2 regions of the Roseibium sp. AS2 genome follow, and region 2 is predicted to be linked to the other one. Evidence: riboswitches for the same ligand, from Rfam matches in the RefSeq annotation. Region 2 holds a riboswitch; the other holds the start of a gene.

Region 1 (9,646 bases), on a different contig from region 2:
ACGGGCGACTGCCAGCACGGTTGCCGGCGTCTTTGAAGGTCGCCCGGATCAGCGGCACGCAGCAATGCCGCTGATCTGATGGTTTCGGCTCAGGCGGCCAGTTCGCCCGCGAGAGCCTTGCGGATCATCTCGCGGGTTTCCGCAACGCCGTACAGCGCCACGAAGGAGCCGAAGCGGGGCCCCTTCTCCTGGCCGAGCAGGAGCTGGTAGAGAGCGGAGAACCAGGCCACCGACACGCCCGGACCGCCATCGGGACCTTTCTTCGAAGGGTCCTGATAGCGCTCGATCGCACGGGCCACATCCAGAACCGCGTCCTGGATGGCAGCTCCGTCCGCATCGGCCGGCAAGGAAGCCAGTTTCTCATCAAGCTGCTGAAGCGCGGTCCGCTCGACCTCGTCCGGCGCCCGGAACGATTTCTTCGGTTTGACGAAGTCGTCGAAATACCGGATTGCGTAGCCGACCAGCGCATCGAGTTCCGGATGCGTTGCCGCGGTCACGCCCGGCGCATAGCGCGAGATGAAGGCCCACAGCACATCCTTGTTGTCCGCGTTGGAGGCGGACACGAGGTTCAGCAGCATCGCGAAAGGCACCGGCATGTCGATCTTCGGAATATTGCCCGAATGAATATGCCAGGCCGGGTTCTGCAGCTTCTGTTCGACCGGCATCTGCTGGTATTTCTGGACGAAGGTATAGTATTCGTCGACAGCCTTCGGAATGACGTCGAAATAGAGCTTCTTGGCCGTCTTCGGCTTCTGGTAGTTGTAGAGCGCGAGGCTTTCCGGCGAGGCATAGGTCAGCCACTCGTCGATGGACAGGCCATTGCCCTTGGACTTGGAGATCTTCTCGCCGTTTTCGTCCAGGAACAATTCATAGACGTAGTGTTCCGGAGCCTTGCCACCCAGGATGTTGCAGATCTTGTCGTAGATGGGCGCGTTGGTCATGTGGTCCTTGCCGAACATCTCGAAATCCACGTCGAGGGCTGCCCAGCGCATGCCGAAGTCCGGCTTCCACTGCAGCTTCACCTTGCCGCCGGTGACCGGGACCGTGATGTCCTCGCCGGTCTCGTCCTCGAAGGTGATCGTGCCGTCCTTGGCATTGACGTCCTTCATCGGCACGTAAAGCACGCGGCCCGACGTCGGCGAGAGCGGCAGGAACGGCGAATAGGTCGCCTGGCGTTCCGCCCCGAGCGTCGGCAGCATCACGTCCATGATCTTCCGGTATTTCTCGGTCGCCCTGAGCAGCACGTCGTCGAACTTGCCGGAGGCGTAATACTCGGTCGCGCTCGCGAACTCGTAGTCGAAGCCGAACGTGTCCAGGAACCGGCGCAGCATGGCGTTGTTGTGGGCCGCAAAGCTGTCATAGTCACCGCCGAACGGGTTCGGCACCGCGCTCAGCGGCATCTGCAGATAAGGCTCCAGCGCCGCGCGGTCCGGCACGTTTTCCGGGATCTTGCGCATGCCGTCCATGTCGTCGGAAAAGCACAGCAGACGGGTCGGGACCTTGTCTTCGGTCAGCAGGCGGAACGCCGTGCGCACCATGGTCGTGCGCAACACCTCGCCGAAGGTGCCGATATGCGGCAGGCCGGACGGCCCGTAGCCCGTTTCGAACAGGACCGGTTTTTCTGATCCCCTGTTTTCGATCCGTTTGACCAGTTTTCGCGCTTCTTCGAACGGCCAGGCTTTCGATTTCCGGGCCGCCTCGACAAATTCTTGCGAAAGGTCAAGCGGAGGCAGGGATTGTTCGGTCATGTTCTCGTGTCGTTTCGTAGCAAAAGAGTGGGTGAAAGACAGGTCCGGCCGGTTTTGGGGTAACCGCGCCTTATGCTGCGGCGCGACACTAGATCAACCGTCTATTTTGTGCAATCTCATCTGCGGTGTCCTCAATACCGGCCGCTCCCCGTTTTCCCGCCGACAGTCGGTCTCATGTTGCCAGTCCGTGACTTGAAGCTTTGTCGCCGACCCTATAAACGGAGCATTCAATTCGCCTTTGAACAGGCGCCACTGGAGAATGAATAGTGTCTAGCAACGAGCCAATCAGCGTTCAGGAAGCCCTTATCTACGTGATGGTCATCGTTTCCGCGTCGGACAACGAGATGACCGACAAGGAACTGGCCACCATCGGCGACATGATCAAGATGCTGCCGATCTTCGACGGCTATGACGCCAGCCGGCTCATTCCGGCCGCGCAACGCTGCGGCGATATCCTGCAGGAAGACGACGGCCTTCGCCTGGTTCTGGAACTGGTCGGCGACTTGCTACCGGCGAAGCTCTATGACACCGCTTACGCCCTGGCGGTGGAAGTGGCCGCGGCCGACCTGCATGTGGAAAAGGAAGAGCTGCGTATCCTGCAATTGCTGCGCGACCGGTTCACCCTCGACAAGCTGACCGTGGCGGCCATCGAACGCGGCGCCATCGCAAGGCACCGGACGGACTGAGGCGTCCCTCGGCCCGGCATCTTGCCGCCCATGCGGCCGTTCCGTGCCTCTTGAATGCACAATTGCGGAGATCGCTCAAATTGGAGCGATTTTGTTTTCCACTCGCTAAAACGCCGTGACCTAATACCCTAGGGGTAAGGGAGACTGGCGCTGCGTCACTGCCGCTCTCCCGGCAGGACGCAAGCAAGGTGGAACCGGATGTCAGTCAGTCGCACGTTCGAAAATGAGGCCAGTGTCCGCTACCCGCTGCGGCGTTACCGTCAGCGGGTCGGTTACGGGCGGCTCGATGCGCGCGGCATGCGCCGCGTCTACCGACGGGCCGAGCCGAAGCCGGTCAACTGGGGCCAGCGCATGATGATCGCCTTTGCCGGCTACCTGTGCGGGCTGGCCGCGGATTCGCTGGTGATGTTCGCCGAACACCATTTCCATCTGGCCAAGGACCGCGATCCGGATCTGTTCGCCCTTGTTCTGGGAACCGGTTTTGCCGGACACGCGATCTATCTGACCTTCGGCATTCTCGCGGTGACCCTGCTGACCGCCTTCAACCGGCGCAAATGGATCCTCTGGCTGCTGCTTGGCTTTGTCGGCGCCCTGTGGAGCATCTGACGGCGGCAGGCGCGCGGTCAATCGCAGTCAGTTGAGGCTGTGGATGGCGTCCGGCAGGTCCAGAGAGAAGGCCGGGATGACGACATCGAACCGGGATCCGTCGGGCCGCTCCATCGAATAGGCCCCGGCCATGATGCCGCTATCGGTCGAAAGCGGGCAGTGGGAGGAATATTCGTAGGTCTCGCCCGGCTCGATCACCGGCTGCTCGCCGACGACCCCTTCGCCGCTCACTTCCTCCTGGCGCCCCATCGCGTCGGTGATCTGCCAGAAGCGCGTCTTCAACTGGACCGGTTCGTCGCCGCCATTGTGGATTTCGACCATGTAGGCCCAGATGAACTCGCGATCTTCCGGCCGTGATTCATCGTCCATGTAAAACGGCTCGACCGAAACCTCGATCCCTTCTGTGATGGCGCTGTAACTGCCGGACACGATTATTCCTTTTGCGTTCAGGCTCCGCCACCGCGCGGACGGATCAACGATATCGGGCGGAAAATTCGCCGCCTCCTTCGCCGCGGGAGACACGTCCCGGATCCCGATGGGCCCTGGAGCCTTTCATTCAGGAGGCGCTTATAGGGCGAATGACACAAGCGTGAAAGAGGCTTGTGTGATCCGGCGCCGGATTTGCTTGTGATTTGCAGACGGATTTCGCATGTAGATGGCAGACTTCACATGAAAGACACGCCAACTGATGCTCGACGCACGCCTGCGGCCGCTGATCGACCCGCCGCTCAATCAGATGGGGCGCCTCCTGGCCCGCGCCGGTGTCGGCCCGAACACCGTCACCCTGACCGGATTTGCTCTCGGCATGGGCGCGGCATTCGCGATTGCCACCGGATACGTGCTGACCGGCCTGTTCCTGATCGCCCTCAACCGGCTCGCCGACGGCCTGGACGGCGCGGTTGCCCGGGCCACCCGCAAGACCGACCTGGGCGGTTTTCTCGACATCACCCTGGATTTCTTCTTCTACGGCGCCATCCCGCTGGCCTTCGCGATCCTGGACCCGCAAGCCAATGCGCTTGCCGCCGCGGCCCTGCTGGCCAGCTTCTATGCCAACGGCTCCGCCTTTCTCGCCTTTGCGATCATGGCGGAGAAAAACAGCCTTGCGACCGCCACCCAGGGCCAGAAGTCGCTCTATTACCTGGGCGGTCTCGCCGAGGGCACGGAGACCATCGCCCTGTTCCTCCTGATGGCGCTTTTGCCCGGCTGGTTCCCGGTGCTGGCCTGGGGTTTTGCCGCGGTCTGTCTGGTCTCGGCCGGTGCACGGGTGCTGATCGGGGTCAGGGCGCTTCATCCGGATTGAGGTTTGTTGTTTTTCAGTGTGGGGGATTGGTCAAGACTACACAGCTCTTCCTTATTCAAGACCCCCACCCCTAACCCCTCCCCACAAGGGGGAGGGGGACTTGCTCCGAGCCGATCGCCTTGGCTTTTCCAAGTTGACAGGTTGCGGTGCGGCGTAGTTTGGATCCTTGGCGCAGCGGGATTCCCCTCCCCCTTGTGGGGAGGGGTTAGGGGTGGGGGTTCGCCCTGAGAAAAACCGCTCCATCCACTCCTGATTGACGTTGTCCGAGAAGCTGCCCGAATTCACTGTGCCTCACACCGCCGCCAGCGCCTTCTCGACATCTTCCAGCAGATCCTGCGGGTCCTCCAGGCCGACCGACAGGCGCAAAATGCCGTCGGTGATCCCGAGTTCGTCGCGGGCCTCCTCGCCGATGGACTGGTGGGTCGTGGTCGCTGGATGGGTGATCAGGCTCTTGGCATCACCCAGATTGTTGGAGATGCGGATCAGGTCCAGTGCATTGGTGAAGCGGAACGCCGCCTCCTTGCCGCCATCGACCTCAAGGGCGATCATCGTCGAACCGGCACGCATCTGGCGCTTGACGACGTCGGCCTGCGGGTGGTCCTCCCGGCCTGGATAGATCAGCCGCGTGACCTTCGATTGTCCAGCCAGGAAATCGGCGATCGTGCCCGCTGTTTCGCTCTGGCGGGCAACGCGGACCGGCAGGGTTTCAAGTCCTTTCAGCAGCACCCAGGCGCTGAACGGGCTCATGTGCGGGCCGGTGTGCTTGATGAAGGGCATGACCTCGTCGACGATCCAGTCCTCGTCGGAAAGAACCACGCCCCCCAGGCACCGGCCCTGGCCGTCGATGTGCTTGGTGGCGGAATAGACCACCACGTCGGCGCCGAGCTGCAGAGGCGACTGGTAGAGCGGCGTGGCGAAAACATTGTCGACGATCAGCCGGGCACCGGCTTCCTTCGCGATCGCGGCCACGGCCGCGATGTCGATCACCTCCAGCGTCGGGTTGGTCGGGCTTTCCAGGAACAGCGCCTTCGTGTTCGGGCGCACCGCGGCTTTCCACTGGTCGATGTCGGTGCCGTCAACCAGCGTGCTTTCGACACCGAAACGCGGCAGCAGCGTCTCGCAGATATAGCGGCAGGAGCCGAACAGTGCCTTGGCGGCGATGACATGGTCGCCCGCCCTGACCGAGGCCATCAAAGCCAGGTTGACCGCGGCCATGCCGCTGGCGGTGCCGCGCGCGGCCTCGGCGCCTTCAAGCGCCTTGATGCGGTCCTCGAACATGGTCACGGTCGGGTTGGCATAGCGGGAATAGACATATCCCGGATCCTCGCCGTTGAAGCGCGCCTCCGCGGCTTCCGCGCTGTCATAGGTGAAGCCCTGTGTCAGATAGAGGGTCTCCGAGGTTTCACCAAAAGGCGAGCGCATGGTGCCGCCATGCACCAGGGTGGTCGCGGGACGCCAGCTCTTGTTTCCGGTCTTGGTGGTCTCAGTCATGTCACTCGTGCTCCAAACGCAAAAAACCCCAGCCTCAAGACCGGGGTTTGCACCTCCGGCCTATTTAGCAACTTGTTTAACGTGGCTGCAAGCCGGCCGGCCCAAATCACCACGAAGTGTGTTTTTCCTAAGGGATAACACGCCAGCGGTCAATCATCTTTGCCGAAAACACCTCAGGAGCCGCAATGCCTGTTGGCGCGGCGGGCCGCATCCGCTAAGCACGACGGGATGAATTGTTACGGGATATCTCGATGAATGTGACAGCGGATCAGGACCTCGGCGGCAGCGCAACCCTTTCCGAGCAGGGCATCCTGCCGGAGCGGATCATCCGGGCCATGTTCGCCGCCGGTGAAATCTCGTCCGGGACGGCTCCTGTCGACGGGCAGATCCAGCCAGCCAGCCTCGACCTGCGCCTCGGGAGCAGCGCCTTCCGGGTGCGCGCCAGTTTTCTGCCCGGGCCCGACATCAGGGTCGCCGACCGGCTGGAACAGCTCAAGCTGCACACGATCGATCTGAGCGAGGGTGCCGTCCTGGAAACGGGCTGCGTCTATATCGTGCCACTGCAGGAAGGTCTGGCGCTGGCCGCCGACATTTCAGCCACCGCCAATCCGAAGAGCTCCACGGGGCGGCTTGACGTCTTCACCCGGGTGATCACCGACAACGGTCTGGCCTTCGACACCATTCCGGCGGGCTATCGCGGCCCGCTCTATGCCGAAATCTCGCCCCTCACCTTCCCGATCCTGGTGCGCAACGGGTCGCGTCTCAGCCAGATCCGCTTCCGGCGCGGCCAGTCGCTGATCCCGGACGCGGCACTGGAGGCCATCCACGCCTCCGAGACGCTCATGAGCGGCGGCAACGAGCGCATCGGCGGCGGTGTGCAATTGTCCATCGACCTGGAAGGCACCGGCCCCGAAAGCCTGATCGGCTACCGCGCCAAGCACCATTCCGGCCTGATCGATGTCGACAAGGTCGGGGCGCAGCATCCGCTCGATTTCTGGGAGCCCATCTACAGGCGCGAACGCGCGGAACTGATCCTCGACCCGAATGCGTTCTATATTCTGGTCAGCCAGGAAGCCGTGCATGTGCCGCCGACCTATGCTGCAGAAATGGTGCCGTTCGATCCGCTGGTAGGTGAATTCCGGGTGCATTACGCCGGGTTCTTCGATCCCGGCTTCGGCCATGCAGGCGCCGGCGGTGTCGGCTCGCGGGCGGTGCTGGAAGTGCGCTCCCACGACGTGCCCTTCATCGTCGAGCACGGCCAGACCATCGGCCGTCTCGTCTATGAGCATATGGCGGAACGGCCCGAACGGCTCTACGGCGAGGGCATCGGCTCCAACTACCAGGGCCAGGCACTGAAGCTGTCCAAGCATTTCCGGTCTCCTGCCTGACAGCCCATGGCCTTCAAGACTATTACCCGCGAGTACGAAGGCTTCCTGGAGGACCGGAAATCCCGCTTCCTGGCGCATCTGGTGCCGGTCGACCTGTTTGACCGCCGGCTGGAGGAACTGCGCAAGCAGCACAAAAAAGCCAATCACATTGTCACCGCGCACCGGCGCCTTCAGGACGACGGCCGGGTGGCGGAAAGCGGCAAGGACGACGGCGAACCGGCAGGGACCTCGGGCATGCCGGTGCTGCGGGTGCTGCAGGGCGCGGAACTGATCAATTGCGCCGTTCTGATCGTGCGCTATTTCGGCGGCACCAAACTGGGCGGCGGCGGCCTCGCCCGCGCCTATTCAGGCGCTGCCCAGGACGCCATCGGCCATGCGGAGCTGGTGATCTTCAGGAAGATCCTGCGCAAACAGGTGAGCACCGGGTTCGCGTCCGGTTCGGAGCTGGAACGGCAGGTCGAGGCACTCGGCCTGAGCGTGATCGCGCGGGACTTTACTGCAGATGGCGTGACCCTGACGGTCGAGGGACCGGAGGACGCGCTGGCGCAGCTTTGAAACCGGGACGCACCTGTCTTGCGGGCTGCGGCCGTTGATGTCGCGGACCTTCTCCCACGACAGCCTTCGGCAAACTGGCGGATGGGCATGAACTGGACGTCCGGATCGGCCGCGCTATCTGTTCGGGCGACGCTGCCGCACTGGCTTCAATCAGCACGCCAGCCGATCCCGGAGACAGGCATGACCTTAAAGACATTGATGACCGCGCTGATCCTCGGATCGGCCCTCGCCGCCTGCCAGACAGCGGGCCCGACCGGGCAGCCCGGAGAACCCCCGACCGATCAGCGCCGCGGCGGCTATTAAGTTGCCTCAACCGGGATGTAGCTTCACGTGCCCTCTTTGCGCACCTCGGAGCGCAATGCCTTAAGTTCGTCCTTCAGCGCCCTGACTTCTTCCAGAATTAGACCGGTGTCGTCGTGGATCGCCTGGCGGTTGGCGTCGGCCTCGGCGTCATGCTCTTCCTGCATGGCCGAAACGATGATCCCGATGAAGAGGTTCAGCACCGTGAACGCCGTACACAGGATGAAAGGCACGAAGAACAGCCACGAATACGGATAGGCTTCCATGACCGGGCGCACGATGCCCATGGACCAGCTTTCCAGGGTCATGATCTGGAACAGGGTGTAGAGCGAGGCGCCGAGGTTGCCGAACCAGTCCGGAAATGTCTCGCCGTACAGCTTGGTCGCCATGACAGCGAAGACATAAAAGACCAACGCCATCAGAACGACGATCGAGCCCATGCCCGGCAGGGCGGAGATCAGCCCGCCGATGACCCGCCGCAGGGACGGCACCACCGAAATCAGGCGCAGCACCCGCAGGATCCGCAAGGAGCGCAGGACGGACAGGTTGCCGGTCGCCGGCATCAGCGAAATCGCGACGATGGCAAAGTCGAACACGCTCCACGGGTCCCTGAAGAACCGCGGGCCATGGGCGAACAGCCGAAGGGTCAGCTCGATCACGAAGATGCCGAGGATGGTCCGGTCGATCAGCAACAGCAGCCCACCCATGCTGTTCATGACCGCAGGGCTCGTTTCCAGCCCGAGCGTGACTGCGTTCACCATGATGATGGCAATGATCGCGATTTCCCAGTTGCGCGATGTCACCAGCGCCCTGATCCTGTTTCGCATCCTGTCCACCTGCCGTTCCATTGTTGTTGCAAGGCACCTGCTGGCGCAGGCGGGAACATGGCTATTTTGATGCCGCAGTGCAAGATCGGTACGTGGGAAAAGCCGGGAACACGGATCCATGCCCGCTTGACAGCCCGCATGACTGGGCGCAGAAAGCTTGGCAGGCGATTTCGCGGGTGTAGCTCAATGGTAGAGCAGAAGCTTCCCAAGCTTAAGACGAGGGTTCGATTCCCTTCACCCGCTCCAAAGATTGTTGAATAACCCTCTCAAAACGTTTTCAGGCCGCGCGGGGCATGGTGACAATCCGCGCTGGCGTAAGATAGTCTTTGCCCGACTGTCGCAGGCTCATCGGGCCGGGCGCCCTCCAGGACTGCTTTCAGGATTGCAGCGTGTTCAACGGACAGCCTCTTTTCCAGACCTACCACTCGGCAGCCGCCAGGATCCTGACCGCTTTGACCTGCCTTGTGGCAATCGCGACACCGGCCCTCGCCCAGCAGCCCGATGTCCGTGTTCCCAATTTCTGGGATCCGAAAGCGGTGCATGACCGGCCAAGTGCCATTCCGGACAAGATCCAGTTTCTGGCGACCGACGACTATCCGCCGTTCGTGTTCCGCGATCCGCAGGGGCGGCTGACCGGGTTCAACGTGGATCTGGCCCGGGCCCTGTGCCAGGAGCTCGGCAGTTCCTGCGCGCTGCGCATCAAGGATTTCGACGTGCTGCTGCCGGCTCTCGACGAAGAGGAAGG
Region 2 (9,646 bases):
ATCGTTTCGGCCTTGCGGGCCGGGTCAGCCGGCAGCAGCCGTCCGGATTTCTCACCCAGATAGATCAGCATGGCGCCGGATTCCCACAAGGGCAGCGGCTTGCCGCCCGGCCCGTCTGGATCGATCATCGCCGGGATCTTGTTGTTGGGATTGAGCGACAGGAATTCCGGGCTCTTCTGGTCGCCCGTGGCGAAATCCACCTTGTGGGCTTCATAGGGCAGGCCGGTTTCCTCCAGCATCGCGGAGACCTTGACACCGTTCGGTGTCGGCAGGGAATAGAGCTGGATCCGGTCGGGATACTGCGCCGGCCACTTGCGGGCGATTTCAAAGGCGTTCAAGGCGGACATGTCGCGATCTCCAAGTCATCTGGTTCCGGGAGCTTATCCGGGCAAGGCCGGCAGTCATACCAAAGAGCGTTGCTTTCAGGTCCTTTCCACCGGAGCGATGAGCGGAATTGTGCTTTCGCGGCAACGCGCCTATACCTGCCGGCACCTCCGATCAACCCATCCGCAGCAGTTTCAGGAAGTTCCATGGCAGACGATCACGAAGCCCGGCACGAAGCCCGGCTGGAAAAGCTCGAAGTCGACCTCGCCCATGCCGTCAACACCATCGAGGAACTCAACACGGTGGTGTTCGAACAGGCCCGGCAGATCGACAGGATGACCCGGGCCATGGCAAACATGACCGATCAGGTCGAAGAGCTGATGGAAAATTCCCAGCCCGGCCACCAGATCGAAAAACCCCCGCATTACTGAACGCGCCGGCACGACCCGCCCGCCAAAAGGCTTACCATGCACAATGAACGGTTCACTCTGACCGCACGTCCGGAAGGCCGGCTCGGGCCGGACCACTTCACCAAGGTCGACGAAGATCTCGGTCCGCTGCAAGATGGCAAGGCCCGGGTCCGGGTCGTCTATGTTTCGCTCGACCCGGCCATGCGCGGCTGGGTCTCGCCGAGCACCGACAGCTATATTCCGCCGGTTCAGCTCGGCGAGACCATGCGCTCGCTCGGCGTCGGCGTGGTCGAGGAAAGCAGGACGGACGCCTGCAAGCCCGGCGACTGGGTGACCGGCATGACCGGCTGGACGCGGTATCTTGACGTGATGCCGGGCCAGTTGACGGTCGTGCCGAAGCTGGCAAAGATCGAGGATTATATCGGTGTGCTCGGCCTGCCCGGGGCAACCGCCTATCACGGTCTGGTCACCGAAGGCCGGGCCGCTGCCGGCGAAACCCTGTGCATCACCGGCGCCGCCGGGTCCGTCGGTTCCCTTGTCGGCCAGATCGGCAAGAGCCTCGGTCTGCGGGTCATCGGAATTGCCGGCACCCAGGAAAAATGCGACTGGCTGACGAAGGAACTCGGTTTCGACGCCGCGCTCAACTACCGCACGGACGACCTCGACAAGGGCCTGAAGGCCTTCGCGCCGGACGGCATCAACCTGCATTTCGAGAATGTCGGCGGCAAGCCGTTCAAGGCCGCACTGCGCAATATGGCTCCCTTCGGCCGCATGGTCTTCTGCGGGTTCATCTCCGCCTATAACGGCGGCCCGGTCGAGGACGTGCCCGACATGACCGCCATCGTCCGCAAGCGACTGACCATCAAGGGGTTCGCGATGCCGGACCACTATGCAAGCTTTCCCGCGATCTTTCAGGAACTCGGCAAGTTGATGATGCAGGGCAAACTGAAATACCGTCTCGACATCGAGGACGGTCTGGAAAACGCTCCTGCCGTGCTCGACAAGCTGTTTGAGGGAACCAACAGCGGCAAACTGTTGGTCCGGGTTTCCGATCTCTGACACGCCTGGAATTTGATCCAGGTCCTGACGCGTCGCCTTCAAGAGGGTATGCTCCGGCAGCTCTCTTGAAGGTATGCCATGCGTTTTATGAAACCCCTATCCCTGATCGTGCTGGTGGCCGCCGCCGTTGCCGGCTGGCTCTGGTGGAGCGAGCGCCCCTCCCAGGTCGAGGTCGCTACGCCGGTCACGGGCCGGGCCGCGGAAATCGTCTATGCGACCGCGGTGGTCGAACCGGTCCGCTGGGCCAAGGTGACCAGCGTCATCCGCAAGCGGATCGTCACCCTGTGTGGCTGCGAAGGCATGGAGGTCAGCCAGGGGGACGAACTGGCCGAACTTGACAGCGGCGATGCCAGGGCCACCCTGGCCGAACTGGAAGCCCGCCAGGTGCTTGCCCGGTCAGACAGGGAACGCGCCCTGCAGTTGCTTGAACGGCGGGTGGTCAGCCAACAGGTCTATGACAAGGCGCAGAGCGAGCTGATCCGCGTCAACGCCCTGATCGCCGCCCAGACCGAACGACTGCGCGACTATCGCATCGTCGCCCCGATGGACGGAGTGGTCCTGCGCCAGGACGGCTCTGTCGGAGAGGTCGCGGAACCTGGAGAGATCCTGTTCTGGATCGGTCAGCCCGCGCCGCTTCAACTGGTGGCGGAAGTCAACGAGGAGGACATTCCGAAAGTCGCCAGCGGTCAGACGGCGCTCATCAGGGCGGATGCGTTTCCGGACCGGGACCTGACGGCGGTCGTCGCCCGGATCACGCCCAAGGGAGATCCGGTGCTGAAGAACTATCGTGTCTATCTCGACCTGCCCGAAGACACGCCGCTGCGCATCGGCATGACCGCGGAAATCAATATCGTCACTGAAGAAAAGAACAGCGCCGTGCTGCTGCCCCTGGCGGCGTTCGACGGATCCAGTGTCCAGATCGTCGGCGAGGGCAACCGGATCTCGGTTGTCACGCTGAAGACCGGCATTCGCGGCACCCGGTCCGTCGAAGTTCTGGAGGGCGTGGGTGACAACAGCCGTGTGGTCGTACCGTTCGATCCGGCCCTCGGCGACGGCGACATCGTCAGGCCTCTGGACGGCAACAGGTCATGATGCTGCTGCTCCGGATCGCGGCCACGCATGTGCGCACCCGCTTGCGGCAGACGGTGGTTTCCACGCTCGGCGTTGCGCTCGGGGTCGGCTTTTCCGTTGCCATGGCCAGCCTGATGGAAGGATCGCAGCGGGATTTCATGTCAACGCTCATCGAAGCCATCCCGAATGTCGAGATCCTGGACGAACGGCGCTTTCCCGAGGCGCAGCCGGCCAGCCGGATCTATGACGCGGTGGTGTTTCATGGACTGAGGCCGAAGGAAGATCTGCGCGGCATCCGAAATCCGACCGAGGCACTGGCCTCGCTGCGCGACTGGGTCAACGGCACCATGGCACAGCGGTTGAGCGGCCAGGCCGTGCTGCGTTACAGCGGACAGGACATCGGCCTGACCCTGATCGGTGTGGTGCCGAAGCGCGAACTTGACGTCTCGAAGATCAGGGAGGACATGCGTTCGGGATCTTTCGAGGACCTGGAGGCGACCGCAAACGGCCTTGTGATCGGGGACAAGGCCGCACAGCGGCTGGGCGCGGATATCGGAGACACGGTCACGCTGACCTCCGCGAACGGTGTCGCCAGGCGCTTCAAGATCGTCGGCCTGTTTCATACCGGGATCACGGCAAGCGACGAGGGCATCGCCTATGCGCCGCTGAAGGCGGTCCAGATCCTTCTTGAAAAGCCCGACATCATCAATTCCATCTCCATCCGCCTGAAAAACATCCAGGACGCCAGGGTCGTCGCCGCACGGGCCGAACGCCAGCTTGGCTACAAGGCCGTGTCCTGGGAAGAGGCCAACGAAGGGTTGATGGAGGCCTTCGTCGTACGCAACGTGATCATGTATACGGTGGTCGGCGCCATCCTCGTGGTCGCCGGGTTCGGCATCTTCAACATCGTCTCCACGATCGTTCACGAAAAGGCCCGGGACATCGCCATCCTGAAGTCGCTCGGGTTTCCGGAAGGCGACATCCAGCGGATCTTCGTGCTGGAAGGCCTTGTCATCGGGGTGCTGGGGGCCATCGCCGGATCCGGTCTCGGGTTCGCGCTGTCGAGCTACCTTGCCACCGTCAGGTTCGAATTCACCACCGACGTGGAAATGACCCATCTGCCAATCCACTTTTCCGCTCTGCACTACGTCATCGCCTGCCTGCTGGCTCTGTTTTCCTCCGCCGTTGCAGGCTTCATTCCGGCACGCAAGGCCGCCCGGCTCAATCCCGTCGACATCATCCGGGGGGCAACATGAGCGGCCCGCCCGCCCCCGGACGCGTGAAAGCACCGCTTCTGGAAGCGCGGAAGCTCACCCGTATCCTGCCCGCCGTGGTGCCGGTCACCCTGGTGGAAGATGTCGATTTCGAAATCGGCGAGGCGGAATTCGTGGCGATCACCGGTCCATCGGGGTCCGGAAAATCATCGCTGCTCTATCTGCTCGGCCTGCTTGACCGGCCGACCGGGGGCGAGGTTCTCATCGAAGGTCAGAGGACCGATGACCTGTCTTCCGCCGAGCTTGCCCACCTGCGCCTTGAAAAACTCGGGTTCGTCTTCCAGTTCCACTTCCTGCTGCCGGAGTTTTCCGCCCTCGACAACGTGATGATCCCCATGCAGCGGCTCGGGAAGCTGTCGCCAAAGGCGCAGCTCGACCATGCCACGAACCTGCTGGCCGAGCTTGGCCTGAAGGACTTCCTGCACCGCCGGCCGGAGCAGCTCTCGGGCGGTCAGCGCCAGCGCGTCGCCGTAGCCCGCTCCCTGGCCAACGCGCCGGACCTGATTCTCGCCGACGAACCGACCGGCAGCCTGGATTCGGCGTCCACGGAACAGGTGTTCCAGAGCCTGCAAAAGATCGTCGAGACCGAAAAGACCACGGTGGTCGCCGTCACCCACGACCTGGATCTGGCCGCGCGGATGGAGCGGCGCATTCATCTGGTGGACGGACGCATCGACTATGACCGGCGGCTGTAGGAACATCTCGCACCCCGGAACCCCTGTGCGAACTTTCAAGCGATCGACTGGAACTCAATACGGCAAAAGGAACCCGCCGAAACTAGGACAGGACCGCATACAAAAAATAGACAACCAGCAACGATAGCAAACCCATCGTGATCCTTGGCAGCAGGAAGCCAAAGACCGCGAACACACCAAAGCTGGCGAGTTCGGGAGCGTCGGGAAAGAAGCCGCTGAAAAATTCAACCGAGCTGTCTGTTATCAGGAAGGGGGTGGCAAAGAGCGCTGCAAGAAATCCCGTGCTCATGCGTGATTTGAATGACCGAAGAGAGTTTTCCTCCGACGTCCCTGTGGATCTTGTCGCCTTTTTTCCAGTTGAATTTCCGGTTTTTCCAGCCTTTCTGGCGGCTTTTTCCTGTTTCCTTTCTTCAGCGTCCTGCTGCCGTTCGGCACGCCGATCACGGATCTCACCGGTTCCGTTGCATTTCGGGCAATCCATTTCAGATGGTATCGGACTTGTGCCGAAGCCACTGCAATAGGGGCAGGTTTCCGTCTGCCCGCCGACAAGCCGCAGTCCATTGGTACAATGGGTGCATGCGTTCACGATATCCGGAACGCGACCACGACCGGCACAGTTGTTACATCTTTGAAAGATAACGGCCATTTTCCGACCAATCCAATTTTTGAAATAGAATACTTGGAAAAAAATTCTTCAAAGAAGCAACTCTAGCCGTGTTCGCGCAAAAATTGCAATACAGCGTTCCGGTCAATTCTTGAGGCTGTCGCGATGCACGGTGGCCAGAAACAGCAGCACGGCAACCGGAACCGACAGGGCCCAGAACCCGGCGATCTTCATCAACAGGCTTGCCAGCAGGCCGCCCGCCGCGAAGGCGGCCAGGACCAGGGCCTGCTGGACGATCCTGGACCGGCTGTCAGACCTCGTATCGGCATGCTGGAAATAGTCCGCGATGCCGAGCACCAGCTTCAGCGAATTTCCGGTCATCATGGTGGTCGGGACATGGTGATTGAGGATGGTCAGCATGGTGACGTTCTGCAAGGCCATGGCCACCGTCGACAGGCCGACGGCGACAAGCGTTACCGCAGAGAGCGGCCCGGAGGCCCCGGGGTCCCCCAGAGCGGCCACCAGCATGAACGCGGCGACAAGCGCGGCCTCTACTGCGAAGAGGTGCCTTACCGTGACCCTTCCAGTCCTGACCAGCCGCGACACGGCCGTGAACCAGAAGAGCGTGGCGGCGAAGAACATCGCCAGCACAAACAGCTTCAATGACGCGTTCTCTGCCTTGTGAAAGACTTCGGTGCACAGGACCACGAGTGTCCCCGTGATGAAGGCCGTGAAGGTGTGGAACAGGCCGAGGATGCAGATCACATCGACGAAACAGGCGCAAAAGGCGAGCAGGACCGGAACCATCGGCAGGCTCTGATGCGAGGCGGATCTGTCCAAGTTTGCGGGCTCCCGAGGTGTTCGTTTCAGGAAGATGTGCCATGCACCGGCGATCTTGCCAAGGCGGTTCGGACATGGCATAAGCGCGCCCTCATCAAGAGAAGGGCTGGCGCCCTCGCCAACCTGCCGAACCGGGCAAGGTGGTTTCCGCAACAGGGATGCGGCCGGTCAGATCCTCAACAGAGGCTTTCCGGTAACAAATCGGTTGATTTTCATGCGCCAGTCCTCCTCGGGCAACCGATGGAGGATTTTTTGTCTCAGGACCCAATTGCCGGACGCGCGGCAGAGCTGATCGGGCACAGAACAGCGGCAGGCGCGCAGCTTGCGGCGGACACGATCTGGCAGACCGCGGCCGAGGACTGTGTGCTCGCACGGTTCAAGTCCCTGCGTATCCTGGGCGGCCTGCCACGCCACAAGGCACCGCTCGGGCCCCAGGCCCGCCATGAACGCCTGAAGACCCTGTTGACGCTGTGGGCGAACGGCTGCACCTGCGCCGTCGACGAGGAACTCTTCGCCGACATCCTGCGCCGGCACTCGAAAACCCGTTTTCCCCGACCTGCCATCAGACCGGCATCGGCTTCAATGCCGGCGTCATCGTGAGGTCCGCACTCCCGGTTTCAGGCCGCGCGATCCGTCTCACCCCCGGCGCGGCACCGGGCGCGGTTTGCCGCTGTCGTCGACCGCGACCATGGTGAAGATGGCTTCCGTCACCTTCTCGCGGTGGCCGTAGCGGTGGCGCAGGGACCATGCCTCGACGGTGATTTCCATGGACGAATTGCCGACACGGCCGACATGCGTGTAGATGCACAGGACATCGCCGACATGCACCGGGCGGATGAACTTCATCTTGTCGACCGCGATCGTCACCACGCGGCCCTCGGCCCTCTGACCGGAGGCAATGCCGCCCGCAAGATCCATCTGCGACAGGACCCAGCCGCCGAAAATATCTCCGGACGCATTGGTGTCGGCCGGCATGGCCATCGTGCGCAAGGTCAGATCGCCTTGTGGTTGTTCGTCGGTCAAGCCCGCCCCCTGTTCTGATTCTCTTCGAAAGACTACAAGCAGGCGGCAGGATCACAAGTCTTCTTTATCAAAAGGCCAGCATCAGCGCGGCCATGATCCAGAGCGGGAGGGGCGCGGCGACCCAGATCAGCAGGATCGGCAAGCCCCGGGTCAGCAGCGTGGATTTGGACATTGATCTTCTCCGCGAGGGTCGTGATCAGGCGATTGCCTGAATTTCCAGGACAGTCAGGATCGTGAGCGCGGTCATCCCCGTGAGGAAGGCGACCTTGGCGTTGCCGACAAGTGTTTGCCCGGCAAGGTCGCATTTCGGCTCCGGCATGCCGCGGCTGTCGAGATACATCGACACCAGCATGATCGAGAACACAATGAACCCCACCACGGCAAGCCCTTCCGCGGCGAGAACGATTGCAATCAGCATGCCCCCCTCCCGTCGGATTGATGCGAACACAGCTCCTCAGGTGGATTGGCCCCGGGCGTGCCGAAGGTGGCCAGCCACAGGCTCTGGGCAATCCGTTCGGCCACGGCAATGATCTCGTCGCCAAGATCGGGAACGAACAGCTCGCGGACAACCGGACGGAAAACGCCCAGCCACTCGCCATAATCGGCGCTGACCAGTTCTTTCTGTTTCAGGTGGGCCGGGACCGGCCTTCCCTTGTAGGCGCCGTTTTTCAGCAGGACCGATTGCCAGAAGGCTTCCATTTTCGGCAGGTGTTCTTCCCAGCGTCCCTCCAGCCTGCGCTCGAAGATCCCGCCCAGGCGCGGGTGCTTGCGGATGCAGCCGTAAAACGTGTGCACCATCACGCGGATCGCCTGTTCGTCCACCTGTTCGTAGCGCTGCAGGCGATCGCCGGTCCCGGCAGGCCGGTGCGCCTGCAACTTGTATCGATGGCCTTGTGTATCGCGGGCTTCCATCGCCGTCTCCAAACATTCATTTAAAATGCATCTTTTAAATGACACAGCCTGACGCTAAAATCAACATTCCAGATGAATGTTATATGAGACACGTCCATGCGCCTCAGTCAGGCCAGCGATTTCGCCTTGAGAATCCTGATGGCGGCCGGCCAGTCGGATGCGCCGCAGACCGTCGACAAGCTGACGACGCAGCTCGGCCTCGCCAAGTCCCATGTCATGAAGATCGTCGCGCTGCTGGCCAGGGCCGGTTATCTGGAGACCACGCGCGGACGTGGCGGCGGTATCCGGCTCGCCAGGCAGCCGGCGGAGATCCGGCTGGGAGACGTGGTTCGTCTGATCGAACCGGATCTCGGCGTCGTCGCCTGCCTGAAGCCGGCACCCGCCGATTGTGTCTTCCTGCCGCGTTGCGCGCTGAAGGGGGCCATGGCGCGGGCGGCGGAAGCGTTTCTGGACAGTCTGAATTCCGAGACACTGGCCTCGATCCTGACGGGCACGCAGCAGGTGCCCCTGCCGACAGCTGCGCGCTAAAGCGTCGAGGCCTGCTCCAGAAACTCGAGCTCTTCCAGACAGTAATAACCGGAGATCCGGCTGATGGTGCCGGCGCGCTTCCAATTGTTGAGGACACGGCTGACGTTCTCGCGGGCAGCACCGGCCATGTTGGCGATGTCCGCCTGGCTGAGCTTGTAATGGATCAGCAGGCGGCCGTCGTCGAGCGGTTTGCCGAAGGTCTCGGCCAGTTGCAGCAACGTCTGGGCGACACGTCCGGGCAAAGGCAGGAAGGAGCGCGCCGCAAGGACATCATTGGCATGACGCAGGCGTTTGCCGACGATGGACAGCATGTGACGGTAGACGGCCGGATGCTCGTCGGAAAATCTCTGGAAGGCGGCCTTGTCGATGAAGGCGAGCTGGGCCTCCTTCAGGGCGCTGACCGTCGCCGAACGCGGCCGCCCGTCGAGCAACGCCAGTTCGCCGACCAGATCGCCCGGGCCGAGAACGGCCAGCAATTGTTCGTCGCCGTCCACAGACAGCAGCGCCACCTTCAGCGAGCCTTCCAGCACCGCGTAACAGCCGTTGCCCGGGTCGCCGTTTTCAAAGAGGATCGTTCCCGCGGCAATCTTCATGGGCCTCGCCAGACGGGACAGCCCCACCGCGAGTTCCGGATCAAGCCCTTCCAGTGAAAAGCTGTTTTTCAAAAAGTCCTTAATTTCCGCCACATTTTCCCCCTGCAACGAAGTTCCGACGCCCGCGAATTTTCATGGTCAAACGAATTCCTGTGATGCCCGTCACGTGCATTCGAACAAAATAGCCCTATATCGATGGACATGGAAGCGGGGTCGCCCCTCCCCCTTCCAGACCTCCGCGAAAAACGGTCCTGTTCCCCGCAGGACCGTTTTTTCGTTTGTCCAACGGGCATTGCCGCCCTGGCAGCGATGA

Evidence for each region. Region 2 has a riboswitch for S-adenosylmethionine ahead of WNZ15_RS01175 (hypothetical protein). Riboswitches for the same ligand answer to the same signal wherever they lie in the genome.
Region 1: it holds a riboswitch for S-adenosylmethionine, as region 2 does, so the genes downstream of both, WNZ15_RS18430 (O-succinylhomoserine sulfhydrylase) here and WNZ15_RS01175 (hypothetical protein) in region 2, are expected to answer to the same signal.

Annotation. Positions count from the first base shown of each region.
Region 1 covers NZ_JBBMQN010000006.1:106,600-116,245, reverse strand. Annotated here, with positions in the region: gene WNZ15_RS18455 (lysine--tRNA ligase) at 90-1,748, opposite strand; gene WNZ15_RS18450 (tellurite resistance TerB family protein) at 2,063-2,434, shown strand; gene WNZ15_RS18445 (hypothetical protein) at 2,633-3,040, shown strand; gene apaG (Co2+/Mg2+ efflux protein ApaG) at 3,068-3,469, opposite strand; gene WNZ15_RS18435 (CDP-alcohol phosphatidyltransferase family protein) at 3,729-4,340, shown strand; gene WNZ15_RS18430 (O-succinylhomoserine sulfhydrylase) at 4,632-5,831, opposite strand; SAM riboswitch at 5,875-5,954, opposite strand; gene WNZ15_RS18425 (2'-deoxycytidine 5'-triphosphate deaminase) at 6,083-7,219, shown strand; gene WNZ15_RS18420 (YigZ family protein) at 7,226-7,774, shown strand; gene WNZ15_RS18415 (hypothetical protein) at 7,955-8,077, shown strand; gene WNZ15_RS18410 (ion transporter) at 8,101-8,901, opposite strand; tRNA gene WNZ15_RS18405 (tRNA-Gly) at 9,074-9,147, shown strand; gene WNZ15_RS18400 (transporter substrate-binding domain-containing protein) at 9,291-9,646, shown strand, end outside.
Region 2 covers NZ_JBBMQN010000001.1:249,099-258,744, forward strand. Annotated here, with positions in the region: gene WNZ15_RS01135 (glutathione S-transferase C-terminal domain-containing protein) at 1-347, opposite strand, end outside; gene WNZ15_RS01140 (SlyX family protein) at 531-755, shown strand; gene WNZ15_RS01145 (NADP-dependent oxidoreductase) at 792-1,793, shown strand; gene WNZ15_RS01150 (efflux RND transporter periplasmic adaptor subunit) at 1,872-2,885, shown strand; gene WNZ15_RS01155 (ABC transporter permease) at 2,882-4,120, shown strand; gene WNZ15_RS01160 (ABC transporter ATP-binding protein) at 4,117-4,833, shown strand; gene WNZ15_RS01165 (hypothetical protein) at 4,916-5,479, opposite strand; gene WNZ15_RS01170 (YoaK family protein) at 5,582-6,277, opposite strand; SAM-I-IV-variant riboswitch at 6,364-6,488, shown strand; gene WNZ15_RS01175 (hypothetical protein) at 6,530-6,877, shown strand; gene WNZ15_RS01180 (acyl-CoA thioesterase) at 6,914-7,258, opposite strand; gene WNZ15_RS01185 (hypothetical protein) at 7,497-7,718, opposite strand; gene WNZ15_RS01190 (group III truncated hemoglobin) at 7,712-8,212, opposite strand; gene WNZ15_RS01195 (Rrf2 family transcriptional regulator) at 8,309-8,740, shown strand; gene WNZ15_RS01200 (Crp/Fnr family transcriptional regulator) at 8,737-9,426, opposite strand.